Regions from separate parts of the Hoeflea sp. EC-HK425 genome, predicted to be linked through region 2. Evidence: riboswitches for the same ligand, from Rfam matches in the RefSeq annotation. Region 2 holds a riboswitch; the other holds the start of a gene.
What was found. Region 2 has a riboswitch for S-adenosylmethionine ahead of metA (homoserine O-succinyltransferase). Riboswitches for the same ligand answer to the same signal wherever they lie in the genome.

Region 1: another riboswitch for S-adenosylmethionine. It lies ahead of SPHINGO391_RS18815 (O-succinylhomoserine sulfhydrylase); the one in region 2 lies ahead of metA (homoserine O-succinyltransferase).

Annotation. Positions count from the first base shown of each region.
Region 1 is NZ_LR701572.1:3,327,557-3,339,002, forward strand. It holds gene SPHINGO391_RS18760 (3-hydroxyacyl-CoA dehydrogenase NAD-binding domain-containing protein) at 1-619, shown strand, start outside; gene SPHINGO391_RS18765 (class I SAM-dependent methyltransferase) at 675-1,484, opposite strand; gene SPHINGO391_RS18770 (2-hydroxychromene-2-carboxylate isomerase) at 1,689-2,306, shown strand; gene SPHINGO391_RS18775 (helix-turn-helix transcriptional regulator) at 2,458-3,129, shown strand; gene SPHINGO391_RS18780 (tellurite resistance TerB family protein) at 3,289-3,702, shown strand; gene SPHINGO391_RS18785 (sterol desaturase family protein) at 3,820-4,665, shown strand; gene SPHINGO391_RS18790 (transporter substrate-binding domain-containing protein) at 4,659-5,483, opposite strand; gene SPHINGO391_RS18795 (glycosyltransferase family 2 protein) at 5,584-7,608, shown strand; tRNA gene SPHINGO391_RS18800 (tRNA-Gly) at 7,574-7,647, opposite strand; gene SPHINGO391_RS18805 (ion transporter) at 7,773-8,576, shown strand; gene SPHINGO391_RS18810 (2'-deoxycytidine 5'-triphosphate deaminase) at 8,607-9,695, opposite strand; SAM riboswitch at 9,776-9,854, shown strand; gene SPHINGO391_RS18815 (O-succinylhomoserine sulfhydrylase) at 9,901-11,085, shown strand; gene SPHINGO391_RS18820 (CDP-alcohol phosphatidyltransferase family protein) at 11,074-11,446, opposite strand, start outside.
Region 2 is NZ_LR701572.1:4,563,520-4,574,965, reverse strand. It holds gene SPHINGO391_RS24480 (cytochrome c peroxidase) at 1-174, opposite strand, end outside; gene SPHINGO391_RS24475 (tetratricopeptide repeat protein) at 304-801, shown strand; gene dctP (TRAP transporter substrate-binding protein DctP) at 873-1,949, opposite strand; gene SPHINGO391_RS24465 (TRAP transporter large permease) at 2,080-3,369, opposite strand; gene SPHINGO391_RS24460 (TRAP transporter small permease subunit) at 3,373-3,960, opposite strand; gene SPHINGO391_RS24455 (aldose epimerase family protein) at 4,081-5,091, opposite strand; gene SPHINGO391_RS24450 (VWA domain-containing protein) at 5,170-6,354, opposite strand; gene SPHINGO391_RS24445 (hypothetical protein) at 6,413-6,916, opposite strand; gene SPHINGO391_RS24440 (GNAT family N-acetyltransferase) at 7,057-7,521, opposite strand; gene metA (homoserine O-succinyltransferase) at 7,518-8,465, opposite strand; SAM riboswitch at 8,524-8,601, opposite strand; gene SPHINGO391_RS24430 (GGDEF domain-containing protein) at 8,658-9,839, opposite strand; gene SPHINGO391_RS24425 (MoxR family ATPase) at 9,916-10,758, opposite strand; gene SPHINGO391_RS24420 (hypothetical protein) at 10,952-11,326, shown strand; gene SPHINGO391_RS24415 (ABC-F family ATP-binding cassette domain-containing protein) at 11,396-11,446, opposite strand, start outside.

The DNA.
Region 1 (11,446 bases), 1.2 Mb from region 2:
GCCGGCGATGATCGAGAACGCCGCGAAGATGGCCGGCATGCCGGTCGGGCCGCTGGCGCTCAATGACGAGGTCGCCATCGATCTTTCACTGAAGATCGTCCGCGCCACCATCGCCGATCTCGGCGAAAAGGCCGTCGATCCGCGCCATCTGGAGCTGGTCGAAACCATGGTCGAGAAGGAAGGCCGGCTGGGACGCAAGAACGGCAAGGGCTTTTACGATTATCCGGCAAAGCCCGCCAAGAAGCATCTGTGGCCGGGGCTGAAGACGCTCTACCCGCAGCAGGACCCGGCCAAGGTCGACGTCAAGGAACTGCAGAACCGCTACCTGGCGGCAATCGCGCTGGAAGCAGCACGGACCGTGGAAGAAGGCATCGTCACCGATCCGCGGGAAGCCGATCTCGGCACCATCCTCGGCTTCGGCTTCGCGCCCTACACGGGCGGTGCGCTGAGCTACATCGACACCATGGGTGCAAAGGCCTTTGTCGACATGTGCAAGGTGCTGGCGCGGAAATACGGCAAGCAGTTCAAGGCACCGAAGCTGCTGGTGGAAATGGCCGAGAAGGGCGAAACCTTCTACGGCCGGTTCAACCCCTACCGCGAGGACAAGGCAGCAGCGTAATCGCTACAATTCTGCAAGGATTACTCAAACGGGCCTTCGGGCCCGTTTTTCATTTTCAGGATTTTGCTGCCACCAGCGTGTAGCACAGCGGCAGTTGCGCCTCGTTGCCGAGATAGATGTCATAGGCAACCTCCCGATTGGAATGCGGATACTCCTTGAGCTCCACGATCTGCAGTCCCGCCTTGACGCACCCGGTGACGATGTCGCCCATGGTGTGGAAATGCCAATAGGAGGGCGGTGCCTTGCCTGTTGCCGATCCGTCGTAGACGATTTCTTCCTCGGTGATGAACGGTTCGGTGCGGAAGTAGGAATAGCGCAGCGTGTGGGGATCGGCTGCATAGGGCTCGAACATGTCCAGTACGGGATGGGTTTCGTAAATGACCAAACGCCCGCCGGGAACCAGAAGCGAGGCTGCTACTTTCAGGAAGCGCGGAAGATCCGGCATCCAGTTAAGCAGGCCTATGGTGATCAGGGCCAGGTCGAACCGTCCTTCCAAGCCCTCGGGCAAGGCATAGACATCGGCACAGACAAAGCCGGCCCGGGCACCATACGGTGACACCGCCCGCAGCTCTTCGGCCTGGGAAATGAAGGCATCGGACTGGTCAATGCCGGTGGCATGGGTTGCGCCGAGAGCCAGCATCGACAGGGTTTCGCGGCCATTGTTGCAGCCGATCTGCACGACGCTGGCACCATCAACTCTGTTGGAGGCGAGCACGGCCGAAACAGTGGAATCAAGCGTGGAGAAGGATGGGTCGGCGAAGCCCGAGAGCTGCCGCTGCCATTCCTCGCTCTGCCTGTGGCGCGGCGCCGATGCATTCCAGGCCAACCTGTTGGCTTGGGTAAACTCATCCGTGCCTCTCGTCATCCGCGAAACCTCCTGCTCTAAACTCGTGCTGATACCTGCAGCGCAGCATCAGTCCCGTCAACCGCATCCCCGATGCAACGCGCGCCTTCAAGATAGCCAGAATATTAACCGGGGCAAAAGCATGATGCGGAATGAAGTTTGCCAAGGGAGCCTTGCCGGAACACCGCGCTTTCGGCACTGTCGGCAAAAAGGGAGGTCTGTCCAATGCCGGTGATCGATTACTATTTCTACTGCGCCTCGCCGTTTACCTATCTCGGCCACAACCTGATCTGCGAGGTGGCGGAGCGGCACAAGGCCACGCTGAACTACAAGCCGGTGAACCTCGCCGCCCTGTGGGATGTATCAGGCGCAGTGCCTCCCGGCCAACGGCCGCCGGTCCGGCAACGGCTGCGGCTGATCGAGCTGCAGCGGCTTGCCGAATGGCGCGGCCTTCCGATCAAGACCACGCCGTTGCACTGGCCGGTCGACGCGGCACTTGCCGACAAGATCATCATTGCGCTGGTGGAAGCCGGCCATGACCCGCGCTATTTCATGGGCAAGGTTCTTTCCGGCTGCTGGGCCAATGACGACAATATCGCCGATGAAGCCGTGCTGACTTCTTACCTGTCGCAGGTCGGTCTGGATGCCAAGCCAGCGATCATGGATGCCAAGACCGACGAAATTGCCATTATTCGCGAGCGTAATTCGCGCGACGCAATCGCCGCCGACGCCGTCGGCGTGCCCACCTACGTCCTCAATGGCGAACCGTTCTGGGGTCAGGACCGGATTGAACTTCTCGATCAGGCGCTGACCACCGGGCGCAGCCCGATCCGGCCTCACTGAAGGTTCAGACAAGCTGACCGGACCGCGATCAGGAGAGAGGATATTTTTCCTAACCGGGTTTACTCCTCGGCTACCGATCATGTAGAAAGGTCCTGTACGGGTCTGTTTCAGCGGGTCCGGCTCTTGTTCTGAACAGCGGGAACCTTGGACAATGCTCTCGCATGAACGCATCTGGTCGGCGCTCGATGCGCTGGCCGAACGCCACGGTCTGACGGCCTCGGGACTGGCCCGGCGCGCCGGACTGGACCCGACCGCATTCAACAAATCCAAGCGATGCGGGGCTGACGGCCGCGACCGCTGGCCCTCGACTGAATCGCTCGCCAAGGTTCTTGATGCCACCGGATCCTCGCTAGACGATTTCATGATCCTGGTGCGGGGTGGGCAGACCACGCCCGAAAGCAGTTTTCCCGATGGTGCATTTCCGCCGCAGGCCGGTTCGATCCCGCTTCTGGGTTTCGCGCAGGCCGGCTCCGGCGGCTTTTTCGATGATGGCGGCTTCCCGGCCGGGCAGGGATGGGATGTGGTGGACTTCCCGGCGCAGCCGGCCGAAAGGCCCGGCGTCTATGCGCTGGAGGTGCAGGGTGACAGCATGTTGCCGCTTTACCGGGACGGCGACATCCTGATCGTCGAGCCGGGTGCACAGATCCGCCGCGGCGACCGGGTGGTGGTTCGCTCGCGCGAGGGCGAGGTGATGGCCAAGGTGCTCAACCGGCAGACACCAAAATCTGTTGAACTGATCTCACTCAACCCCGACCATCCCAATCGCAGCTTCGATGTCAGCGAGATCGACTGGATCGCCCGCATCATCTGGGCAAGCCAGTAAGCGCTTCATCACCCGTCGGAACCATGCAGCGTTCCGGAACAAGGCTGCCGGGACACAGATGAGCGGCAGGTGCGGCCTTTTGCGGTTTTGTCGCCTTTCGGCTTGTGTGAAACGGCTGCGGCTCTTATCTATCGTGGAAATTCAGGAGACGAACTGCCAATGTCCGAACGTGTTACCACCCATGATGCGCTGATCTATCTGATGGTTACCATGTCAGCCGTCGACAAGGCCATGAACGATGCGGAACTGGCACGGATCGGCCGGCTGGTGACGTTCCTTCCGGTGTTTGACGGCTTTGATGCGGAGCGCCTCGTCGGCGTCACGCGGGCCGCAGCCGAACTGCTCAAGGGTCCTGAAGGCCTCGACATCGTGCTCGAGGTCGTCCGCGATGCGGTGCCTCCGAAACTTTACGACACCGCCTATGCGCTGGCCGTCGAGGTTGCCTCCGCCGACTACAATATCCAGCAGGAGGAAATCCGGCTGTTGCAGATGGTCCGCGACCGGCTTGGTCTCGACAAGCTGACCTGCGCCGCCATCGAACGAGGCGCGATCGCCCGCTTTCGCAGCGCCTGAGTGCGGCCCCTGCCGTGGCCCCCGCGCCGACGTGTCGCAGGCTTTCACCGGATCGTGTTTCGCCAGAAGCCGAAGGCTGTGGCATGAGAAGACCGTTACACGATACGGAGGCGCAGAATGATGCTGTTCGGCCTGTCCGAGCCGGTGATCCGGATTCTGGCATTTTCCACGATTTTCATCGCGCTTGCCGCCATTGAACTGCTGGCACCGCGGCTTGAACGCAAAGAGATGCGCGGGGCGCTTAAATCCCGCCGCTGGATGACCAACCTTGCCATGGTGGTGCTGTCCTCGGTGACACTCAGGGTCGTGTTTCCGCTGGCCGCAGTCGGCACTGCGCTTTGGGCGCAATCCAATGGCTTCGGCCTGTTTCCGCTTCTCGGTGTGCCGCTCTGGGTGGCGGGAATCATCGCCTTCGTCCTGCTCGATTTCGCAGTCTGGCTCGAGCATGTGGTCAGCCACAAGTGGCCATGGCTGTGGCGCATCCACCGCATGCACCATGCCGATACCGGGTTCGATTTGACCACCGCGTTGCGATTTCATCCCCTTGAAATCGTGTTGTCGATGTTCTGGAAGGCGGCTGTCATCATAGCGCTCGGTGCGCCGCCCGTTGCGGTTCTGGTTTTCGAGATCATTCTCAATGGCGCGGCGATGTTCAATCACGCCAATATCCGGCTGCCCAAACCTGTCGACGCCGTGCTGCGGCTGCTGATCGTGACGCCGGACATGCACCGGATTCACCATTCGACCGATCCGCGCGAAACGGATTCGAACTACGGGTTCAACCTGGCGATCTGGGACCGGCTGTTTTCAACCTACACGCAAACGCCACGGCGCGGCGACACCGGTATCGAGATCGGGCTGTCGGAGTGGCGCGACAGCCGCACCGCCGGTCTTGGCTGGGCGCTGGCCCTGCCGTTCCGGTTTCCACCCAAGCCAAGGCCGGATCGCCGCACCGGTCAGTAAAGCCCGTTGGGGAACCAGCGCAGGTAGAGTTCGGTGAAACGCCCGTTTCTGTTCAGGGCCGCAAGTGCATGGTCGAAAGCCTTGGCAAGAGACGTGTTGCGCGGTCGGACCGCGATCGCCAGCCCTTCTCCAAGGTGGGCCTGGGAAAAATAGGGGCCGCCGAAGAACCGGCAGCAATTCTCCGCCGAGCGGCTGGACAGCCAGAATGACAATTGCAGGCCGTCACCGAAGACGGCATCTATGTTGCCGGCCTTGAGCGCATCGAACATCCATTCCGTCCGGGTGAAGGTGACCGGCCTCGTTTCTGAGAACCAGTCGCGCAGCATCACCTCGTGTGCGGTGGATTCCAGCACGCCGACGCGCTTGCCGCGAAGCGCCACTGCGCTGTCCTCGCCAGAACTCGCCTCGCCTGCGAGCACGAATCGGGCCGGCAAGGCGAGGTAAGCGCGCGTGAAGCGGTATTTCGACCGGCTTTCCGCAGTGATCGCCAGGCCCGAAATCAGCGCTTCGGCCTGCCCCTTTTCCAATGCACCCTCAAGCTCGCCCCAGGGCAAGGCCTGGATCTGGCAGCGCGGCAGCACATCCAGCTCCTCACATATTGCGCGCGCCAGATCGATGTGAAACCCGGCAAGATGGCCGGTCTGATCGAGAAAGCTGAAGGGCGGAAAATCAACCGTGGTGACGAAACGGATACGGCTGTAGGGGGCCAGATCCGGAAGCGGAACGCGCTCCCGCGGGTCCATGTAATTGGGAACGATCAGGCCGTCAGCGCTCGCGGCCGGGAAAACCGCGGCAAGAAAAACAACCAAAGCGCACATTATGCGGGAAATACCCCGCAATATTAGGGGTGCATTAATGCGCGTTTTCACTACCATAGATTTAGTATCCCACTCCAACAGCCTTGTATGTATCAGAGTCATGGCAGCAAGCAAAAGCTCAGATCATCCGGTTTCCGGCAAAGTCGGCGAGGACATGACCGCCGATGGGGTGATCGGCAACGGATACGATCCGGTACAGCCTGTCCGGTTGCATCCTACCCTGAGCGAGACGAGCCCCGAAGCCCGCTTCTTTCTGCAATGCGGCATTGGCAAACCTCACGTCAGAGCCGCCACTGAAGCCGCGCGTGCCAACGCAACCACCATAGAAAAGGAACTGATGGCCGAGGGCCTGATCGACCCCGATCTCTACTATCGCTGGCTGGCGTGTGAACTCGGTCTCCCGCATCTCGATGAGATAGATCCGGAAGAAGTTGTCCGGCTGCCGTCAATGGACGTGCTTTTGCACCGGGACGGACCGCTGAGGCTTTTGCGCGCCGGCGGACAAGTCACGGCAATCGTGCCCGAAGCACGGCAGCTGGACGACTACCGGAGCCGCCTGCGCGACATGCCAGGGCTGCGCGACAGCCTTGCCATCGCCTCACCTGCCACCATCCGCAAAGCTGTCTGGCAGGCCGATGCAGCCGAACGGGTGAGGCGGATCACCTTCGAACTCGACCAGGACCGGCGTGACGCAAGTGCCCGTCGGGTCATGACCGGCTCACAGGGGTTTCTTCTGGGGCTGGCGGTCTATCTTTCCGCCACCTGTCTTGTGCTGTGGCCTTTCGCGGCCTTTACCGTGCTGCATATCGTCCTGACGCTGTTCTTCTCCGGTGGTATCTTGCTTAGGCTTTGCGCTCTCCTGATGTCCGCTTTCAGGCGGAACCGCACACACGCCTGCGAGCCGCCGTCCGGGACCCGGCTTCCGGTCTATACAGTGCTCATTGCCCTGCATGACGAAGCCGAGATGATCCCAGCCATCGTCTCACGGATCTCGGCGCTGCGCTGGCCCAAGAGCCTGCTGGACGTGAAATATGTTTGCGAAATCGATGACACGGCAACGATATCGGCGCTGCAGGCGCAACAGCTCGGGCCGGAATGCGAAATCGTTCTCACTCCCGATTTCGGCCCGCGCACCAAGCCCAAGGCCCTGCAATATGCGTTGCAGGGAGCACGCGGGTCGCTGGTCGCGGTCTACGACGCGGAAGACAAACCAGCACCGGGACAGTTGCTTGAAGCCTGTGCGGCCTTTGCCGAGGGTGACGACCGGCTTGGGTGCGTACAGGCACCATTGGCAATTGCAAACCTTGGTACAAACTGGATTTCCGGACTGTTCGCACTCGAATACAGCGGCCTGTTTCGTGTGCTCATTCCCTTTCTGGCACGGGTGCGGATGCCGATCCCGCTTGGCGGGACATCAAATCATTTCAGGAGGGTTGCCCTCGAGGCTGCCGGCGGATGGGATCCGCACAATGTGACGGAGGACGCGGATCTCGGCCTCCGTCTCTATGCCCATGGCTACCGTACAGGGACGCTGAACAGCGCAACCGTCGAAATCGCCCCCTCCACACTCGAGGTTTGGACACGCCAGCGAACACGCTGGCTCAAGGGCTGGGCCCAGACCTGGCTGGTGGCCATGCGCCGGCCGATGCACACCGTCAGGGTGCTTGGACCAGCCGGATTTGCGGTTTTCCAGCTGATGATCGCCGGCATGCTCGTCTCCGCGCTGGCGCACCCGCTTATGTTCGCCTTCATCGGATTGACGCTGGCCTGGCTGGCAAGCGGCATGGCTTCTCCAGTCTCGGACCTGCACCGCATCCTGATGTGGATCGACCTTATCAACATCGCCGGCAGCTACCTGGTGTTTGCCAGCATGGGATGGAGAGGTTTCACGCGGCACGAACGAACCCGGCTGAAGCGCCGATGGGTGCTGCTGACACCGCTCTACTGGCTGCTGATGTCGGTTGCCGGGTGGCGGGCACTGGGACAACTCGTTTCCAATACGCATCTTTGGGAAAAGACCCCTCATCCCGCGGCGCCGGAATGGGCGGCCATGGCGGAAGCTGCGAACAACCTTGCGAAAAATCCGGGAATGGAGCGGGTGAAGGGAATCGAACCCTCGTCTTAAGCTTGGGAAGCTTCTGCTCTACCATTGAGCTACACCCGCCTTCGCCGGTGATCCTTGGCGGTGTTGAGCAGCCGTGTCAAGCAGGATCAATCCGCAAGGCGGCTTGACGCGCCGCGGGCGCCACCTCATATCAGTGGCGCTTCTTCAAACCCCAGAATTGCTTCATGGACCAGTTGAAAACCTTTTTGTCGTCGCGCCGCTTCGAGGCCTTCATCACCGCGCTGATCGTTATCAACGCGATCACGCTGGGACTCGAGACCGTACCCGAAGTCATGCAACGCTTCGGTGTGGTGCTGACTGTGCTCGACCGGGTCATTCTCGGTGTTTTCGTGGTGGAGGTGTCGGCCCGACTTCTCGCCTGGCGGCTCGACTTCTTCCGCGACCCCTGGCGGATCTTCGACCTCCTGGTGGTCGGGGTGGCGCTGATCCCTGCGACCGGCAACCTTTCGGTGCTTCGCGCGCTTCGCATCCTGCGCGTACTGAGGATCATCAGCATGGTGCCGTCGCTCAAGCGGGTTGTGGGCGGACTGGTCAGCGCGTTGCCGGGCATGGGATCGATCATGCTGCTCTTGACGCTGGTGTTCTACGTGTTCTCGGTGATGGCGACGAAACTCTACGGCGACACGTTTCCGGACTGGTTCGGCTCGATTCCGGCTTCAGCCTATTCACTGTTTCAGGTGATGACGCTGGAAAGCTGGTCGATGGGGATTGTCCGTCCGGTGATGGAAGTGCATCCGATGGCCTGGACGTTCTTCATACCGTTCATCGCCTGCACCACGTTCACGGTACTCAACCTGTTCATCGGCATCATCGTGTCCGCCATGCAGGAGGAGCACGAAGCCGAGGCGACCGCAGACCGGGAAGCCATGGCATCCGACCAGAGCGCCATGCTGGAAGAACTCAAGGCAATCCGGAAAGAGCTTGCCGAGATGCGCGCCGCACAGGCTGGCGGCCAAGGGATAAGCTGACGGCTGGCCAGAAGCTGCCCTCACCGGAACTCAGCTGCGAAAATGTTTCGACAGTTTGAGGCCTTGAGCCTGGTAGTTCGATCCGGCCCCGGTGCCGTACAGAGCCGCGGGCCTCTCCAGCATCCGCTCGTAGATCAGCCGGCCGACGATCTGGCCATGCTCAAGAATGAAAGGGACCTCGTGGCTGCGTACTTCGAGTACGGCACGGCTTCCTGCACCACCGGCCTCGCTGTGTCCGAACCCCGGATCGAAGAAACCGGCATAATGAACCCGGAACTCGCCGACCAGCGGATCGAACGGTGTCATCTCGGCGGCATAGAGCGGAGGAACGTGTACGGATTCACGGCTGACCAGAATGTAGAATTCATCCGGATCGAGGATCAGGTCGGCGGAACCGCGATTGTACAAGGGCTCCCAGAAATCGAAGACCTCCTGGGCGCCGCGCTTGTCGACATCGATAACCGCGGTGTGGTGCTTGCCGCGATAGCCGATCAGGCCATCCTCGCCCTGCCCCATCAGATCGATCGACAGTGCGATGCCGCCGCCCGAGACATTCGGCGTTTCGGAGGCAACCAGAGTTTCGGAGCGGTGAAGAGCCGAAAGTTCATCCTCGTCCAGCACCGCGTGCCCCTGTCGAAAACGGATCTGCGACAGGCGCGAGCCGCTACGGGCGACAATCGGGAAGGTGCGCGGGCTGACCTCAAGCCACAGCGGGCCAGTGTAGCCGGGAGCGATCTTGTCGAACTCCTGGCCGTGATCGGTCATCACCCGGGTGAAAATATCGAGACGCCCGGTCGAGCTTTTCGGATTGGCGGAGGCGGATATCTCCTGCGGCAGGTCCAGGCTTTCAAGCAACGGCACGATATAGACGCAGCCGGTCTCAAGCACAGCGCCTGCGGTCAGGTCGATCTCGTGCATGCTGAGACGGGCGAGCTTGTCCTCGACCCTTGCCGAGGGGCCTGGCAAAAAGCTGGCGCGAACCCGGTAGGCGCGGGCGCCGAGCCTCAGGTCAAGGCTGGCAGGCTGGATCTGGTCGGCATCGAGCGGTCGACCGGAGGCAAGCTTGCCGGCATCAAAGAGCGCCTTGATTGCGCGATCTGAGAGAATGCCCGCTGCCACGGTCCGTGCGCTCCGTTTTCCAAGATGTCTTGATGGCAAGGGGAAGCGATTGACGCAAGCGCGGGAAGCCCCTAAAAGCGAGGTTATCCCGTGGTGATTTGGCCGACCGGCTTGCAGCCACGTAAAACAAGTCGCTAAAAAGGTCGGGTTGAAAAACCGGCTCGCGACTTCGCAAGCCGGTTTTTTTGTGTGTTGGACAAAGATCATGACAAGCAACCGACAATTCCGCCCCGCCACCCAGCTCGTGCATGGCGGCACCAGCCGCTCCGGGTTTGGAGAAACATCCGAAGCAATCTTCCTGACGCAGGGCTTTGTCTATGACAGCGCCGAGGCAGCGGAAGCCCGCTTCAAGGGCGAGGATCCCGGTTTCGTCTATTCACGCTACGCAAACCCGACCAACGACATGTTCGAAAAGCGCATGTGCCTGATGGAGGGCGCAGAGGACGCACGGGCAACGGCGTCTGGAATGGCGGCAATTTCGGCGGCGCTGTTGTGCCAGCTGAGGGCCGGAGACCATGTGGTTTCCGCGCGCGCCCTGTTCGGTTCCTGCCGCTGGGTGGTGGAAACATTGCTGCCCAGATACGGCATCGAGTCCACCCTCGTCGACGGACGTGACCTTGCCAATTTCGAAACCGCGATCCGGCCCAACACCAAGGTGTTCTTTCTTGAAAGCCCGACCAATCCGACACTGGAAGTGGTCGACATTGCAGGCGTCGCCAAGCTCGCCAACCAGATCGGCGCCAAGCTGGTGGTCGACAATGTGTTTGCAACACCGCTGATGCAGAAACCGCTCGAACTGGGCGCGCATGTGGTGGCCTATTCCGCAACCAAGCATATCGACGGCCAGGGGCGCTGTCTGGGCGGCGTTGTGCTGTCGGACAAGGACTGGATTGACGAGCATCTTCACGACTATTTCCGTCACACCGGCCCGTCGCTGTCGCCGTTCAACGCCTGGACCCTGCTCAAGGGGCTTGAAACCCTGCCTCTGAGAGTGCGGCAGCAGACAGAGAACGCGGCACGGGTGGCCGATTTCCTGGCAGACCATCCGGCGATCGCGCGAGTGATCTATCCCGGTCGCGCCGACCATCCGCAGGCCGAGATCTGTGCCCGGCAGATGAAGGGCGGGTCAACACTGGTGGCGCTCGAGCTGAAGGGCGGCAAAGAGGCGGCATTCTCGATGCAGAACCGGCTCGAGGTGGTGAAGCTGTCCAACAATCTCGGCGACACCAAGAGCCTGATCACGCATCCGGCGACGACGACGCACAAGAACCTCTCGGAAGAGGCCCGCGACGAGCTGGGAATTGGCCCCGGGGTGCTGAGACTGTCGGCCGGGATCGAGGATGCCCAAGACCTGATCGAGGACTTCGATCGCGCGCTCTCAGGCCTTTGAGGCCGGGTCGGGAAACTCGGCGCGTGCCTGCATGATCCGCGACAGCGCTGTGTAGAGGCAGATTGCCGCAAAGACCCAGGCCACCGGCGCAAACCAGGCCGGCCAGAGGCAGAAGACTGCAAACACGATATAGGTCTCGCTGGCTTCGGCGAGACCGGTGGTGAAGTAGATCGATTTGACGCCCCGTGCCTCGGTGCTGAGCCCGCGTTTTTCCGCAACGATCGCATAGGCAAGAAAGCTGGCGCCGTTAACGTAAAACGAGAAGATCAGCGCCGCACCGGCCAGTGCGTTCGCGCCGGGATCGAGGACGACAAAAGCCAGGGGAACGGCTCCGTAGAAAACGAAATCCAGCGTGATGTCG
Region 2 (11,446 bases):
GAACAGGAGACGCCCAATCTCCGCGAGCTTCGGATCGAAATCATGAAAATCCGCGTCCGTCAGCGGCTTTGGCAGGACCTGCGCCTGGGCCGGCGGGGCAGAAAGGCTGACGCCTGCAAGTAGGCCAAGCGCTGCAACGAGCGAGCGCAGTCCGGCGATTGCTTGGTTTCTCACCTTCCAGCCTCCCGTCCGCCTTGTCCCCATGCGGGTGCTCCTCCTCCGGGCCATCGGGCCACCGCCTTGCCAGCCCGGGCGCACCGCCCTTATTCTCGGCCACCTGACTTCGCAGCGAAAGAATGACAAATGAAAGTTCCGCTTGCAAACGCCAAACACGGCCTGCTTGTTCTCGGCTTGGCCATCAGCATTGCTCTTCCAGCGAGAGCCGAGATCGAGAAGGGCCGCATGCTGATGGAAAGCCACAGGTTCGAGGAGGCCATGGCCGAGTTCCTGCCCGCCGCCCGCTCCGGCAATGCCGATGCCGAGGAACTGATCGGCGTCATGTATGCCATGGGCCTGGGCGTCGAACGCGATGACGAGCGCGCCTTCGAGTGGTACCTGCGCGCCTCCATGAAAGGGCATCCCGGCGCGCAATCCGGCATCGGCTGGTACTTCGAGGTTGGCCGCGGCACGGCCGTCGATCTGGTCCGCGCCTATCTCTGGTACGGCCTCTCGGCCATCGGCGGCGATCCGGACGCGGCGATTTCGATCGAGGACGTGGCGAGGAAGATGACACAGGAACAGATCCGCCGCGCCGAGGTGCTGATCAACGACTACCGTCCCTGGATGTACCCGTTTCGCTGAACGCCCATTCCAAAAGACAAACCGCCCGGATGTGATCCGGGCGGCTGGCATTTTTTGAAACCCGTGCAGCCTTACTGCATGTCCTTCATCGCACCGCCATCGATCATCTCGGAGGCCTTCGCGGCTTCGGCGACCAGCAGGTCATAGAAGGTGGCTCCACCCTCGACATTGGCCTTGAACCACTCGAACACCGGGGCTGCGGCTTCCTTGAACTGGGCCTTTTCTTCCATGGTCGGCACGTAGACCGCACCGCCCACTTCGGCAAACGCCTTGTAGGCGTCGATGGACTTGCGCTTCGGCGATGCGAATGTCGCCTGCTGAAGGGCCGCAAAACCGTCTACCACGACACGGCGCAGACCTTCGTCCAGCCCAATGAACCGGTCATTGTTCATGTACCACAGCGCACCCATGTAGGAATGGCCGTCAAGCGTGAGGTATTTCAGCCCGGCATCGGGGAACTTCATGCCCATGATGTCGGTGATGCCGTTCTGGGTGCCTTCGACCACACCGGTCTGGAACGAGGTGAACAGTTCCGGCCAGGGAATCGGGGTCGGCGACGCGCCCATGGCGCGAACCAGTTCCTGCGGCAGGTCTGCCACCACCGTGCGGATCTTCAACCCATCCATGTCGGCCGGCGAACGGATTTCGCGCTTGGTGTTGGCAAAGTTGCGCCATCCGCCCGTGTTGCCGATCGTCATCAGCCGGATCATGCCGCCCGAATCGGCCAGCATCTGTTCGCGCAGCGCCCGGACGAAGGTACCTTCGGTCAGCACCGCCTCGGCAATGCGGTCATCGCGCAGCAGGTAAGGCAGATCCAGAACCTGCACATAGGGGAAGATACCGGACGCGCCGCCTGAGGTGGAGATGTAGATGTCGATCGACCCGTCGGCGATGCCCTGGAGGCACTCCGCGCCGGTCGAGCACAGCTGCGTGCCGATGAACAGTTCGACCTCGATCGCGCCATTCGAGGCCTTCTCGACATAGTCCTTGAACACGATCAGACCGTCATAGTCCTCGTCGTTCTCGTTCGAGTTGGCCGTTGCACGCAGCTTGATATCGGCCGCCTGCGCCGCCGTGATCATGCCGCCGGCGAGGACCGAAAGTCCCAGCGCCGCCGCGGTCAGTGTTTTCATTGCCTGTTTCAAGATCATTGAAGAGCCTCCCGTTGATAATTGTTATGCATCACTAGTCTTATATAAGACACAAGATCGACAACATCCCTGTCCTTGTCAACCGGGCACAAGCTGTCGGAAACATCTTCCGCAAGCTTCCCGTTTCTCATCGCGCGAATCCGAACAGCTGCGGCACGAACAGCGAGATCTGCGGCACGAAGGTGATCAGGAAGATCACGATCACCTCCACCAGCAGAAACGGCAGGATAGCCTTTGCGATGGTTTCCACCCGCTCGCCCGACACGCTTGAGGTGACGAACAGCACCAGCCCCATCGGCGGCGTCGCCAGCCCGACGGTCAGATTGACGCTCATGATGATGGCGAAGTGCACCGGGTGCACGCCGAGATCGGTGAAGATCGGCCCCAGGATCGGACCCAGGATAATGATCGCCGGTCCCGCATCAAGGAACATTCCGACGATGAACAGCAGAACATTGATCAGGAACAGCAGGATGTAGGGATTGTCCGAAAGGCCAAGGATAAAATTGGCGAGGATCTCCGGCGTGTGCGACAGGCTGACCACGGTCTTGAACGCCATTGCGGCACCGACAAGCAAAAGCACCACCGACGTCGTCATCGCAGCCTTTGTCAGCACTTTTGGCAGGTCTGCCCAGCCCATGGTCTTGAGAATGAACAGCGACACGATGAAGGCATAGACTGCCGCCACCGCAGACGCCTCCGTCGGCGTGAACACGCCGCCCAGGATCCCACCGAGAATGATCACCGGGGTCAGCAGCGGGAAGAACGCCTTCAGGCTTGCCTGCCCGCGCTCCGGCCAGCTCGCCTTGCGCGCCGCAACCGGAAAATCGTGCCGCTTGGCAAGAAAGGCGACGACCATCATCAGGCCGACGCCGACCAGCACCCCGGGAACGATGCCGGCGAGAAACAGTGCAGCCACCGATTCTCCCATCACATAGGCATAGATGATCATGATCCCCGACGGTGGAATGATCGGCCCGATCACCGAGGATGCCGCGGTCACAGCCGCCGCGAATTTCCGGGTGTAGCCGTTTTTCTCCATTGCCGGGATCAGCATCGATCCCAAGGCCGAAACATCCGCAACGGCGGAGCCGGACAGGCCTGCAAACAGCATCGAGGAGAGGATGTTCACATGCGCAAGACCGCCCTTGAGATGACCGATCATCGCCTGGCTGAACTCGACGATGCGCATGGTGATGCCGCCGCGGTTCATCAGCTCGCCCGCCAGCATGAAGAACGGGATCGCCATCAGCGGAAACGAATCCATGCCCGTGAAGACGTTGCGGTAAAGCAGCGCGATGTCGCGTTCCTGTCCGTTGAGCCAGAGCAGAAACCCGGGGGCTGCCAACATGCCGAAGAACACCGGCAGGCCGATCATCAGGAAAATCAGGAACAGCGGCAGGAAGAAGAACAGCATGGCCTACTCCACCGCCACGATCACCCGGTCATGATCCTCGGGCAACTCGGCCTCCGGATCGATGAGGTGAGCAAGCGCCTTGAGACACAACTCGACATTGACAAGGGTCATAATAAACAGGCCGACAGGCAGCGACATGTACATCCATGCCAGCTTGATGCGAACAAGCCCGAGGCCGAGAAACTCAAGCGGCAGCTTCAGCGAGCTGGAATTGAACAGCCAGCCGGAGTTGACATGGTTGAGCCCGAGCCGGAATCCGTAGACAAGCACGACCAGCGACACCAGCAACAGCATCAGGCCGAGCAAGGCGCCAAGCCGCGCGGGCAACAGGTCCTTGACCATCTCAATGGAAACAAACCCGCCCCAGCGATAGGCCGTTGGTGCAATCAGCGCCGTCATCCAAAGCATCAGAAAACGTGCGCCCTCATCGGGCCATGCCAATGCATTGCCGAGGATGTAGCGGAAAACCACCTGCAGGATGATGATCAGCACCATCAGCCCCATAGCCACCCAGGCAATGTTGCGACCAGCCCTTAGAAGCAGGGTGTTCAACCCCGCCAGCGGTTTGAGCACCGCCAGAATCACCGTCATGGTCTTGGTCCTCCCCAGGGCCACCCGCCAAACCGCGTCCGCAAGTCTTATATAAGACCTTCCCTATGGGCTTCTATTTCTCGACGCCTGTCAAGACCGGAAATTCTCACCGGCTGAGTGTCAGCTCCGAATGAACACGTGCTCGGTCCGCTGCACCAGCGTCTCGCCGGGCCGAAGTACGGCGCCGGCAAAGCCGGGATGGTTGGGGCTGTCGGGCCAGCTCTGGGTTTCAAGGCAGAAGCCGGCAAAGGCCGGATAGGGTTTTCCGGTCAGCCCCGGCACCGTCGGCTTGACCTTGAACCCGGCGTAAAACTGCAAACCCGGCTCGCTTGACCGAAGCTCCATGGCAATCCCCGAACGCATCGACCGCGCCAGCGCAATGGTCCGGGCCGGCTGCCGTTCGGTCGACAGGCAGAAATTGTGGTCATAGGCCACCTGGCCGTCCGGGCCTTCACGGCGGATCGGCCGCAGTTCACGGAAATCGAAGTCCGTACCCTCCACGTCCCGGATCTCGCCGGTGGGGATCTGCTCCGCATCGACCGGCAGGTAATGATCTGCCGCGATCATCATTTCATGATCGAGGATGTCGTCGGCATCGTCGAGGGTGAAATAACTGTGATGGGCGATGTTGGCGAGCGTCGGCCGGTCGGTGACGCTGGTATAGGTGATGGCCATGCAGCCGCCAGCACGAAGCTCATAGCGGGCTTCGATCTTCATCGTGCCGGGGTAGCCCGACTGGCCATCCGGATCGACAATTGAAAAAACCGCGTGATCGCTGCCGTGGCTTTCCAGCGTCCACAACCTCTTGCCGATACCGGCACTGCCGCCGTGCAGATGGTTGATACCACGCTCGTTGCATTCGAGCTGATAGCTGACCCCGTCAAGAACAAACCGGCCGCCGGCAATCCGGTTGGCATGCCTCCCGGCGGTCTGGCCGAAATAGGGCGAGTACAGCGGATAACTGGCAAAGTCGGGGAAGCCCAGCGTCAGCGGCGGCGCGTGGCCTTCCAGCCGGAGATCCTGCAGGGTGGCGCCCCAGGTCATGATCTTCGCTGTCAGCCCGCCACCGTTTATCGTCACACGGTGCACCGTCTCACCGTCCGCAGTCTGGCCGAAAGCTTCAATCGTCATGCTGTTTCTCCCGTCAATCAGCGGCGGATGGTTTCGGAAGAAGACATGATCCTGTTTTCAGTCCGGCGCAAGACCGCATCAGCGCGTCAGTTGACGCGTCGCAGCTTCCAGTCCCGCAAGCGTCATCGGGAACATACGATCACCGAACAGATGCCGGATCAGCGCCGTCGAATGGGTATGCGGCCAATAGGCTTCCGGTGTCGGGTTGAGCCAGGCCACCTTGTGGAAATGGTTGAGCATCCGCGTCAGCCAGACCTGGCCCGGCTCCTCGTTCCAGTGCTCGACCGAGCCGCCCACCGATACCACCTCGTACGGGCTCATGGCCGCATCCCCGACGAAGATCACCCGGTAGTCCGAGCCGTAGGTGCGCAACACCTCCGCCGTCGGCAACAACTCCTGGCGCCGCCGGCGGTTGTCGCGCCAGACCCCCTCGTAGAGACAGTTGTGGAAGTAGAAATACTCCATGTGTCGGAACTCGGCCCGCGCCGCGGAAAACAGCTCCTCGACCACCTTGATGTGATCATCCATCGAGCCGCCGACATCGAAAAACATCAGAAGCTTGACCGCGTTGCGGCGCTCCGGCCGGGTCTTGACGTCAAGCCAGCCATGTTCCGCCGTCGACTGGATGGTGCCCGGAAGATCGAACTCTTCCGCCGCACCTTCGCGCACCCAGCGCCTGAGCCGCCTCAGCGCCACCTTGATGTTGCGTGTGCCGAGCTCGACCTTGTCATCAAGGTTCCTGAATTCCCGCTTGTCCCAGACCTTCACCGCCCGCCGATGACGGCTTTCGTCCTGGCCGATCCGCACGCCCTCGGGATTGTAGCCATAGGCCCCGAAAGGCGACGTGCCGGCGGTACCGATCCATTTCGACCCGCCCTGGTGCCGCTTCTGCTGCTCCTCGAGCCGTTGCTTGAGGGTTTCCATCAGCTTGTCGAAACCGCCAAGGCTCTCGATCAGCTTCTTCTCGTCTTCGCTCAGATGCTTCTCCGCCATCCGCCGGAGCCATTCCTCGGGCAGGTTGCGGGCATCGACGCCGGTTTCGCCGCCGATTGCCTCGACACCGCGGAAATAGTGCGAGAACACCTGGTCGAACCGGTCAATATGGCGCTCGTCCTTCACCAGCGCCGCCCGCGCCAGGTAATAGAAACCCTCGACATCATAGCGCGACAGCCCGGCCTCAAGCCCTTCCATCAGGGTGAGATATTCGCGCAGCGAGACCGGGACTTTAGCGGCTTTGAGCTCTAGGAAAAACGGAAGAAACATGGGCGCGACCATAGCCGCAATGCCAAGCCCTTGCCAACCGGTTTAGTGCCGATCGTCTTCAGCCGCCCTTGAGTTCCGGATTGGGAAAATAGCCTGGCCCGATGGTCAGCGGCTTGTCGGGAACGACGGTGTCGTCGATCTGGCTGGTGAAATTCTTCTCCCCGGACCAGATCAGCCGGCTGCGGGTGTGGTCGTAAAGCCGGAGCGCGACATGATAGGGCTTGCCAGCCTTGACGCCGCGCACCTGTGGAGAATGAACGCCGTAACGGACGCTGCGCGCGTGCAGCCTGGTCTCGACGGCGAGCGGCGGTCCGCCCGCCGGGTCCTCGAACTCGGCAATCAGCCAGGTCCCGACCGGTAGCGGTTTGAGCACATTGGCGACAAACCCGTAATAAACCTGCGCTTCGCGGTAGTTGTAGACAAAGCCGCCGCCGGCAATTTCCAGATACGGCTTTTCCGCCGGGTCCTCGCGCGTTGCCCATCCAGCCGCCAGCAGCAGGCAGGCGAGGCCAACGATTGCTGCGATGACTTTCTCGAATGTCCTGTCTTCCCGCACGGCCATGTCCGCCACGCCCCGATCGCTTCGCCGGTATGGGTCTGATCAGCGATCATGTTCTCACATTTCACGGAACGGATCCAGCTTGAGGCTGATCCGGCGGCTTTATCCGGAATCGCAATCCGCCACTTCGTTCCCGGTGAGGTCTACCGGCTGTACTTGATGAACGGCGTCAGCGTGGCGATGCGGTCATAGAGCTTTCGCGCGGTGGCGTTGAATTCCTGCGTCATCCAGTAGACGCTCGGGCAGCCATCGGCGTCGGCCTGCGCGTAGACCGCCTCGATCAGCGCCCGGCCAAGACCGGTACCGCGCACGTCCGGCGCGGCATACAGGTCCTGGAGATAGCAGACCGGCTCCACCTTCCAGCCGTGGCGGTGGTACATGTAGTGCACCAGCCCGGCAGGCTTGCCGTCCACCAGCGCCAGCATCCCGCGCGGCTCGTAGAACGAGGCCTCACCTGCGGCGTGGGGACCGGCGATGCGGGCCAGCGTGGTCCGGTAGACCTCCTCCGGCACACTTGATTCGTAGAATTCCAGATAAAGTGTCCACAACCGCCGCCATTCGGGCTCGTCAGCAAGCGTTATCGGCCGTATTTCAACACTCCCGCTCATGCATTCACTCCCTCTTTTCCGGCCGGCAAACGGTCTTCCCCGATCTCCTGGATGTCGAAGGGCGTGGTTTGGTAGACCTGGTTGATCCAGTTTCCGAACAGCAGGAAGGCATGGCTGCGCCAGCGGTTTTGCGGCTTGTTGTCCGGGTTGTCATCCGGAAAATAGTTTGCCGGCGGCTTGATCGGTGTCCCCGACTTCACGTCGCGGAAATATTCCTCGGCCAGCGTGCCGGAATCATATTCGATATGATTGAAGATGTAGAGCCGGTTGGCGAAAGCCTCGTGCAACAGGCACAGGCCCGTCTGCTGGCTTTCCATCAGGATCTCGAAATCCGGCGTAAGGTCCTCGCGGCGGACCTCCGTCCAGCGAGACACCGAAACCTGGAAATCGTCCGAAAATCCCGTGAGATAGGGAGAGGCAGGGTTGAGGTTGCGGTGCCGGTAGACGCCAAAGGCCTTCTCCTGTAGCGCCCGCTTCGGCACCTTGTGGAAGTGCCAGGCCGCAGCCATCGCCCCCCAGCAGACAAAAAAGCTCGAATGAACATGGGTGGTCGTCCAGTCGAGGATCTGCTCCATCTCCTGCCAATAGGTCACATCCTCGAACGGCAGCGTCTCGATCGGCGCGCCGGTGATGATGAAGCCATCGAACTTGCGGTGCTTTATCTCGTCCCAGGTGTGGTAGAAATTGATCAGGTGATCTTCCGAAGTGTTCTTGGCCACATGCGAGCCGATCCGCACCAGCGTCAGTTCGACCTGCAGCGGTGACGCCCCGATCAGCCGCGCGATCTGCGTTTCAGTGGCGATCTTGTTCGGCATCAGGTTCAACAGCCCGATATGAAGCGGACGGATATCCTGCCGCACGGCAACGGATTCATCCATGATTTGCACGCCTTCGCGCACAAGCGCATCGCGGGCGGGAAGACCATCGGGAATACGGATCGGCATGACGCTGTAAGCTCCAACAAAAAACCGGCCGCGAATGTCAACGCTACCGGTCCGGTGGGAACGCGCCCCGTCGGCCATTTAGCGAGTTGTTTAACGTGGCTGCAAGCCGGCCGGCCAAATCACCACGAAACGCAATCTAGTAAGGCTTGCAGGCAAGGTCAATCGCACGGCGATGACAAGCCGCAACGCTGATCAGACAAACCGGGCCTGTTGGGTTGCCGTTGCTGGCGAACCGGCGCGCCGCACCAGATTGCGGCCATCACTCTTGGCCTGGTACACGGCCGCGTCTACCTCTGCCAAGGCTCTCGGCAGATCGTCGCCGGGAGCAAGCTCGCAGTAGCCGAAACTCGCCGTCAGTCGAAGGCTTCCGGTGCTGGTGGCAATATGCAGCCGCTCGACCGCGCTGCGCAGGTGTATGGCCTGAAGCCGGATCGCCTCGTCATCGAGACCGGCAACCAGGATGCAGAATTCCTCGCCGCCAAGCCTGGCACAAAGGGCTGATTGTGGCGTCTCCCTTTCCAACAGCCGGGCAAACGCCTTGAGCGTACGATCTCCGACTTCATGACCGTAGCGATCATTGACGCGCTTGAAGTGATCTATATCGCAGATGATCAGGCCCGTTGGCAACGGCGCGGAGGCCGCCCTGAGTGCCTGCACCCTGGCTTCGAAGGCACGACGGTTGAGCAACCCGGTCAGCGGGTCTGTTTCCGCAAGCCGGCGCAAATGCTGCACCAGCGTCACCGAGTAACGGGCAAACAGCGCAAGCCCGATCATGATCGCGAAGATGGCATTCTCTGTCTGCATCGACGAAGCAAGTTGCGAACTCTTGAAGGCGCTGTGTGTTGTCAAATCGACGTCTGAGATCTCCACCCTGACAACCCTGCTCGCGGACAACCCCGCCTGGATCAGGAACACCGATGCCAGCACCAGATCGACCCGGTGGCTTCTCGCGCGCCAGACCAGCAGACAGCACATCAGATAGACAAAGCTCGCGAACCCGCTGACGGCAATCACCCGCACCCAGAACAACGGCCCCTGGTGGTTTGCGTAGAGTGCCGCGCCGGCAGTCAGCAACACCGCCAGGACATAGGGCGGCCATGGCACATCTTTGCCGAACAGCGAGGCCACCCCCCACAACAACAGGAAATGGCCGGCAAAAAGCGATCCCAGGATGAGCGCCTGGTAGGCTGGCTGACGGTCAGTATCGACCAGCATGACCCCAATAAAGCCGACCACCGACAAGAGATAGGCACCGGACAGGCGCAACGCAGCCTGCTGCTTGCGGTCATGCAGATAAAGCAGCAGGAATGCACCACCGCCGGACAGGAAGATTGCAGGTCCAAGCCATTCATATGACAGGGTGGCATACGGCAAGTTGATCGGCCTTTCGCGAGTGTCCGGAGCCACCCAAGCTAACAGCCAAACCTAGCCAATTAATTACCGGCAAGAACTAATTGCCGCGCTGCCTTGCCAAAAATGCCAGCCGCTCAAAAAGATGGACATCCTGCTCGTTCTTCAAGAGCGCGCCGTGCAGTTTCGGCAACGCGTTCTTGGCGTCCCCACGCAGGGCTTCCGGTGCCACGTCATCAGCAACGAGCAGCCTGATCCAGTCCAGCGCCTCGGACGTCGAGGGTTTCTTCTTCAGCCCCGCTGTCTCCCGGATCTCGTAGAACTGCGTCAGGGCCTCGCGGACCAGTGTTTGCTTGATCCCCGGATAATGCACATCGACAATCCGCTGCAGCGTCTCCATGTCGGGAAAACGGATATAGTGGAAGAAGCAGCGGCGCAGAAATGCGTCGGGCAATTCCTTCTCGTTGTTCGATGTGATGATGACGATCGGCCGCTGTCTGGCCCGGATCGTTTCGCCGGTCTCATAGACAAAGAACTCCATGCGATCGAGTTCCTGCAGCAAGTCGTTGGGAAACTCGATATCGGCCTTGTCGATCTCGTCGATCAGCAGCACCGTCTTCTTGTCGGCTGCAAAAGCTTCCCAGAGTTTTCCACGGCGAATGTAGTTGGCCACGTCGTTGACACGCTCATCACCAAGCTGGCTGTCGCGCAACCGGCTGACCGCATCGTACTCATACAGCCCCTGATGCGCCTTTGTGGTGGATTTCACCGACCATTCAATCAGCTCCAGTCCCAGCGCACTGGCGATCTGCACGGCAAGTTCGGTCTTGCCTGTGCCGGGTTCACCCTTGACCAGAAGCGGCCGCTCGAGCCGGATCGCGGCATTGACCGCAACGGTGAGATCCTTTTCCGCCACATAGGCGGACGTGCCTTCAAACTGCATACTTCCTCCATACACCGCCTGTCGGGCGGCTTGGTTCGATCGCATCTTCAACACCACACTCGGGCGCGGGACGCAACCCGTTCGCGGGAATGGCATTTCCCCGCGACGACGGTTTGCGCCAGATCAAGGCGGCGCCCGCAAGGGCGCGACAGGATGAGTCTGAACATGCCGAGAGCATCAACTGGAGAATGACATGACGCTTTACCACATCCATCTGGTCATGGCCCGCAACAAGGAATTCCCCGAAGGCAACGTCCATCGCGGCTATGACATTCATGCGCCGCTGGACCAGGAAGGCCATCTCGACAAGGCCGCCTGGGAAAAGGCGCCGTCATCTTCGACGGTGGTGCGGTTCTGGGATGGCGAGCGCTCGGAACTGGGCTATCTCGTCCATCACCCGAAAGTCGGCTGGGCATTCGATTATGACCCCGCAGATGATGACGACGATGAAACCGGTTTCAGACTGTCCAATCACGTCTTCAAGACCGGGGAATACATCTCCATCCGCGATCACGGTGCGGACGAGTTGCACACCTTCGTCATTGCCTCGGTGACAAAGGCGGATTGATTCCGCCCCGCTCTGATCAATCGGGATTTGTCGCGCCCGGGGCGAGATGCCGCGGGCGCGATTTTATATTCAGCTGCCCTCGATTTCCTCGCGCAACATCTCGAGCTCAAGCCATTCGCC